Tunturibacter psychrotolerans: one gene and its partner. The protein of the gene in region 1 interacts with the protein of each later gene in a pairwise test. Links are inferred from orthologs where the notes say so. Each region holds a gene or a part of one and is shown on either strand. Other genes may lie near its edges.

What was found.
Region 2: the proteins of priA (region 1) and RBB77_RS10480 interact in binary tests that used the Escherichia coli proteins (3 or more experiments, as listed by UniProt). The link is inferred for Tunturibacter psychrotolerans from one-to-one orthologs.

Annotation. Positions count from the first base shown.
Region 1 is NZ_CP132942.1:4,747,313-4,750,755, forward strand. Bases 130-3,256 are described here. They hold priA (replication restart helicase PriA), read right to left. Parts: upstream 2,876-3,256; coding sequence 383-2,875; downstream 130-382. Other genes in these bases: RBB77_RS19990 (HU family DNA-binding protein), read left to right, coding at 130-299; RBB77_RS20000 (AraC family transcriptional regulator), read right to left, coding at 2,931-3,256. Also shown: more of RBB77_RS19990, read left to right, coding at 30-129; more of RBB77_RS20000, read right to left, coding at 3,257-3,443.
Region 2 is NZ_CP132942.1:2,521,298-2,524,554, forward strand. The notes cover bases 293-3,233. They hold RBB77_RS10480 (single-stranded DNA-binding protein), read right to left. Parts: upstream 2,025-3,233; coding sequence 1,560-2,024; downstream 293-1,559. Other genes in these bases: RBB77_RS10470 (GRP family sugar transporter), read left to right, coding at 293-307; rbsK (ribokinase), read left to right, coding at 333-1,277; RBB77_RS10485 (hypothetical protein), read left to right, coding at 2,486-3,233. Outside these bases: more of RBB77_RS10470, read left to right, coding at 1-292; more of RBB77_RS10485, read left to right, coding at 3,234-3,257. UniProt on the Escherichia coli protein: Plays an important role in DNA replication, recombination and repair. Binds to ssDNA and to an array of partner proteins to recruit them to their sites of action during DNA metabolism. Acts as a sliding platform that migrates on DNA via reptation.

The DNA of each region.
Region 1 (3,443 bases):
AAACAAATTACAGCCCAAGGGCGGCCAAGATGATTAAGCAGGATCTCATACAGAGGGTGGTGGAAAGAACCGGCCTTCCCAGGACAAAAGCAGAGTCAGCTGTCGATGCGATCTTTGAAAGCATGAAGGCGACTCTTATCGCGGGCGACCGCATTGAACTCCGCGGATTTGGTGTATTTACCGTCAAGCCGCGCAAAACCGGAATCGGTCGCAATCCGCGGACCGGAGCCGAAGTCACCATTGCCCCAGGCAAGGCAGTTCGCTTCAAGCCCGGCAAAGAGTTGCACCTGCTCGACTAAGCACCACAACATCTCCTGCCGCACCGGCGTCCGGGAGTTGTCTGCAACACACCTCCCCAACAATTCATGGCAGCGATGCAGCGTCACATCAGGTGAACCGCATCCACGTCGACCACAAGGTTCCGGCGCGCGATCTCCTGCGTCTCCGCATAGGCGAGCATCGCCCGAAGCGTCTCACCCAGTGTCTGCCGCCGCTCCGCCTTCAACACGAAGTGAAAACGATAGATCCGCTTCAGCTTCACAATCGGCGCCGCGGCTGGTCCCAGCACCCTCACCTTATCCAGCCGGGCTTTTTGAAACCACCGCCCCAGCGTTCCCGCCCACGCTGTAGCCTCCTCCAGTTTTTCGCTCTGGATCACCACGTTCGCCAGCACTGCAAACGGCGGATAGTGCATCCATCGCCGGTACTGCATCTCCTTCGCCACAAACCCCGGGTAGTCATGCTTTGCAGCAAACTGAATCGCATAGTGTTCGGGATGATATGTCTGGACCAGCACCTTGCCGATCAGATCCCCGCGCCCTGCCCGGCCTGAGACCTGGGTCAGTAGCTGAAATACCCGCTCCGCCGCGCGAAAATCCGGCAGCCCCAATGCAAAGTCCGCCCCAATTACCCCCACCAGCGTCACTCCATGAATGTCATGCCCCTTAGCGATCATCTGCGTGCCCACCAGCAGATTGATCTCGCCTCCATGAAGCCTCGCCAGCAGCCGTTCCATGTCGCTCCTCCCGCGCACGGTATCGCGATCCATCCGCCCGATCCGCGCCGTCGGAAACAGCTCCTGCAATCTCTCCTCGCCCTGCTGCGATCCCGCCCCCAGAAAATAAAGATGTTCGCTCTCGCACTTCGGACAAGCCTTCGGCACCGACCTGCGAGACCCGCAGTAATGACACTCCAATCGCTGCCCCGGCTGCGCAATCGCATCGTTCCCACTCACGGGCTTGTGGTAAGTCATCGAGACCGCGCAGTTCTCGCACTCGATCTTCTCCCCGCAGCTCCGGCACAGCACCGTCGACGAGTACCCCCGCCGGTTCAACAACAAAATCACCTGCTCACCACGGTCCAACGTGGCTTGCGTCTCTTCAATCAACCTCCGTGAAAAGATCTGCTCCTGCCCGGTCTCGCGAAACTCCTCCCGCATATCCACTAACTCCACCAGTGGCATTGGCCTGTCCGCCACGCGAGCGCGCATCTCCACCCGCGCATATCGACCCTTCTCCGCATTCGACCAGCTCTCAAGCGACGGTGTCGCCGACCCCAGCACCACCACGGCCTCATTGAACTTCGCCCGCATCACCGCCACATCACGCCCGTGATACCGCGGCGTCTCCTCCTGCTTGTAGCTCGAGTCATGCTCTTCATCGACGATGACCAACCCCAGATCCACCATCGGCGCAAACACCGCCGACCGCGTCCCCACGACGATCCTCGCCTCACCTCGCCGAATCCTGTGCCACTGCTCAGCGCGCTCATCAGGCGTCAGTTGCGAGTGCAGCAACGCCACCTCGCCGCCGAATGCCGCGACCATCTGCCCCGCCATCGCCGGCGTCAATCCAATCTCCGGTACCAGCAGCAGCGCCGACTTCCCTGCATCAAGCGCCCTCTGCATGGCAGCAAAATAAACCGAGGTCTTCCCGCTCCCCGTAATTCCGTAGAGCAGATGCGGCCGAAACCCACCCCTCTCCATCGCCGCCGCAATCGTTCCCAACGCTTCCATCTGCGCCTCATTCAAGGCGTGTTCATGCGCATGCTTCTTCCCATGCGCCCCCACGCCGCCCAGGTGAAACTCCTCCGCGACCTCCTCCACCACCACCAGCCCACGCTTCACCAGCGTCCCCAGCGTAGACTCAGGCACTCCCGCACGCGTCAGACTCAACCGCAGATCGCGCACGCGCATTCGCCCACCCACTGCCGCAAGCTCCGCCAGGATCGCCGTCTGATTTTCATTCAACTTCGGCAGCCGCGCCTCTGCCACCAGCACCGCCACCTTCTCCAGCCGCCGCGCGTCTCTCTCCTCCGCAATCACCTCGCGCAACAGCCACTTCTTCCTGACCATCCCCTCCAGCAGCCCTTTATTCGCCCCCGTAGCCGACCGCAGCGCCGACATCTTCGCCGCCTCCCCGCCCTCCAGATAGTTCAGCACCGAGTACTCGCGATCCTGCTCCTCCACCGACAGCTTCGACCGCCGCGAAGACCCCTTCATCGCGCCCTCATACAGCACCTTCCTCCCCTGCTCCGCGATCCGGTAAGAGAAGTGCCGCTTCACCTCCGCCGCCAGCGGCAGCATCCCACGCAACACCTCACCCAGCGGCGCAACATAGTATTGCGCGATCCACCCAGCCAGCTTCATCAATTCTTCCGGCAGCAGCGCCGCATCGTCGAGCACCTGCTGCACCGGCTTGATCTCGAACTCCTCCACCGGCGCATCCTCGTGCACCCTCACCACCACACCCATCAGCCTCTGCCCGCTGAACGGCACCAGCACCCGCGCTCCCACAACCGGCACCACACCGTTCACCGCGTAGGTAAACGTCTGGTCCAGCGGCACCGGCAAAGCAACATCACAAAACAAAGCCATCCCACCAGCTTAGCCGACCAGACCACTGCCGATCTCCACCCGACTCGTGACGAGTCTACGAAACAGCCTTCTCCCGCTGCGTTCCCCTCCAGTGCGCGGGCGGAACACCCTCCCACACCCGAAACGCCCGCACAAACGAATTCGAATCCTCATACCCCAGCAGGTGCGCCGTCTCGCTCAACTCCAGAAGCGAGTTCGTAAGATAGTGCCGCGCCAGCTGATGCCGCGCCTCTTCCAGCGCCTTCTGAAAACTCGATCCCGCATCCTGCAAACGCCGCTGCAGCGTACGCGAGCTGATATGAAGCTCACGCGCAATCTCCTGCATCTTCGGACGACTCCCCGTAAGCTTCCGCTGAATCGTCGCGCGAACACGCTCAGGAAAACTCTCCTCGCCCTTATGCTGCTTCAACTCCTCATCCAGCTGCGGCGCAAGCATCGCCAACAGCTCCGCGTTGCGAGTCACAAATCGTAGCTCAGCATCCGACGCACGAAACACAATCGCATTTCGCGCCGCGCCAAACACAACCGTGCAGCCAAAGTGTCGCTCGAGCGATCTTGCATTCGCACG
Region 2 (3,257 bases), 2.2 Mb from region 1 along the record:
AAGCGAGCCGGTTTCGATGAGTGGGTACTCTGCGGCGCGCGGATCGTGGCATCTTTGGGGGATCCTCGGCGGAGTGATCTGGTGTACGGGTGCAACCTTCAACTTTGTGGCGTCGCGTGCACATATCGTAGGGCCAGCGGTTTCTTATTCGATCGGTCAGGGGGCAACTATGATCTCTGCCGCTTGGGGAGTATTCATCTGGAAGGAATTTGCAACCGCGCCCGCTCGAGCCAAAACATACTTGTTTTGGATGTTTGTTCTGTTCCTCTGCGGATTGAGTGCGATTGCGCTCGCTCCTATTTATTGATCGTGTTTACGAGCTTAGGAGGTCTATGTCCGTTGAAAAGAGGGGAGTAGTCGTGGTGGGGAGCATCAACATGGATCTCGTCGCGTACACAGCGCGGATTCCCACCGAGGGAGAGACCGTCATCGGAACATCCTTCCAGACTCATCACGGAGGGAAAGGGGCAAATCAAGCGGTTGCTGTAGCGCGTCTGGGGTCTCCGGTCGCGATGATTGGACGAATCGGAGATGATGTCTTCGGTGTGCAGCTGAGGGAGCACCTAGAAGATGCGGGCGTGAATGTCGACGGTGTCTCGACTTCTCGATGCAGCTCGGGTGTTGCCGTGATCGTAGTGTCTGAAGCGGGGGAGAACTGCATCGTGATCACCCCGGGCGCAAATGCACTGCTGACGCCTGAAGATTTGGATGCGAACATCGAGGTCCTGAGAGGCGCCGGGATCGTGCTGACTCAATTGGAGATTCCGACCGAGACAGTTCAACATCTGGCGACGATCTGCGAGCGTGAGGGCGTGCCGCTGATTCTCGATCCGGCGCCTGCGACGCAATTGCCAGAAGGACTTCTCGACAAGGTGGATTGGTTTACTCCGAATGAGACGGAGGCCACATTCTTCATCGGGAACGGAGCGGCCAACCTTAACGAACCTGCGGTGATGGCGCAGACTTTATTGGCCAAGGGTACTAGAGGAGTAGTCCTAAAGCTCGGATCTCGTGGCGCCTATCTTGCATCGGCCGACGGACTAGGTGCTCGCCTCGAGCCCTTCACGGTTCAGGCGGTGGATACAACGGCTGCGGGAGACGCTTTCAATGGTGCGTTCGCGACGGCTCTGCTGATGAAAAAAGATCCGGTCGAAAGCGCACGCTTCGCAACCGCTGCCGCAGCACTTTCGGTGACGCGGCCAGGAGCTCAAACCTCCATGCCGCGAATGGCCGAAGTAGAACAGATACTGGCGGTCTTCGGAGCGAACAAGTTATAGGACGAAGACAACCAGCCGGACGCAAGGTCGAGGCGTAACAGTGGATATTTTGACGAGAAGGAAGCAATCGCGTCGGTTACGACGGATCATGGTATGAACTTCACGCGCTGCAGTGTGCTCAATGGAGTTTCATCCAGCACGAAGAGATTGGGAGCCTAAAGAGAGCTCAAGGTCTCTTTAGGCGGGGTGGAGAAAGGGGCTGCAACCCGCTTCTCCACACCTCGTCCCCCGCGTACAAGCCGTTGTATCGGAGTAAATGGACACCGAATGCAAGGTCCGATTCTAGAAGGGGATGTCGTCGTCAGTGATGCCTACGTCTGCGTAGTCGGGCTGGCTGGATGGGGCGCGCTGGTCGTAGCTGGCCGTGTTGGATTTGGAGTAGCCGCCGCTGGAGGCGCCTTCGCCAGCCGGTTTTCCGCCGAGGAGGGTGAGTTCGTTGACGAGGATCTCGGTCTTGTACTTCTTCTCGCCGCTGGTTTTGTCGTCCCAGGAGCGGGTCTGGATCTTGCCTTCGACGAGGATCTGCGAGCCCTTTTTGACGTAGTCGCGGACGACCTCGGCGGTGCGCTGGAAGCAGACGATATTGTGCCACTCGGTCTTGTCTGCCCAGTTGCCCTGAGCATCTTTCTGCCGGTCGGCGGTGGCCAGAGAGAAGCTGGCGACGGTCATGCCGCCGGTGGTGGAACGAATCTCGGGGTCTTTGCCGACGTTGCCGAGGAGGAAGACTTTATTGACGCCCTTTGCCATGTGAAGAACTCCGGTGGTGTTGCTTTACGAAAGTGGTGTCGCTGCCCAAGGTGGGCTGGTTGGACTGCCTCAGGTTCGGCCCCCTGGAACGTTGTCCGCAGGGACTTCGGTGCTTAAACTCCGCTGCTTCAGATCTATGTTGCAAAGATCCAGCCGCATCTTTGCTGGCGGAAGACCATATCTTACACCATGAGGAGCATGGCTTTTCGATGGATTGGATTCGTTGCTGCAGATGAAGTTCGCGCATCGGGAGAGGCAGAGGTCCGGAGTTTTTCTTTTGCTGGAAGTGGACTTAACGACGGCCGCACTTGTTGATGGGAGGGGGGTTGGATGGACTATGATTGCTATCTCAACGTAGAAGACTGCAATAGTTCCGGAGGGTTTCTGTGGTGCAAGATCACGCGACTGCTTCAACGAACGGCTTCCGACTTCGTCATCGACTGGGGTGTGGATTGCGGCCGATGTGGAAAGCTGCCTCGTTGGGTTCGACTGGACTTGCGGTTTGTCTTACCGTATCTCTGTTTTGGCTTGCCGGCTGCCACGCCAAGCAGGCGGTGACTGGTCCGATAGTTGAATTTACGAAGATTCCTCCGGCCGCGCAGGGCGGTCGTGAGCGAGTGGATACGATTTCGGGGCGTGTCACGGGCGCGAAGCCGGGCCAGCGAGTTGTGATTTATGCGATGAGCGGGCCGTGGTGGGTTCAGCCGTGGCCCGACCAGCCCTTCCTTTCCATACAGCCGGATTCGAGCTGGAGTACGACCAGCCACCTCGGATTTAAGTACGCTGCTTTGCTGGTTGACCCAGGGTATCAACCGCCGGCGACCATGGATGTTGCGCCCGTACCGGGCGGTGCAGTTGCCGCGGTGAAGATCGTTGATGGTGTTGGCAAGCCTCAGATCGCGCCTACGGTGCCGATTAAATTCAGTGGATATGATTGGGGGATTCGCACGATTGCAGGGGATCGCGGGGGACTGAACTCTCCCTATGACGGTGATAATGGATGGACCGATGCAAAGGGCGCGCTACATCTTCGCATCAAGAAAAAAGGGAACAAGTGGGCCTGCGCAGAGGTCGTGATGGATCGTAGCCTGGGATACGGGACCTACATTGTTACGGTGGCTGACACATCGCATCTGGAGCCGGCCGCAGTTCTAAGTCTGAACACCTTTGACGATTTTGGAGGGGAGCAAAACTACCGCGAGGTGGATGTCGAGCTGAGTAAATGGGGCGATG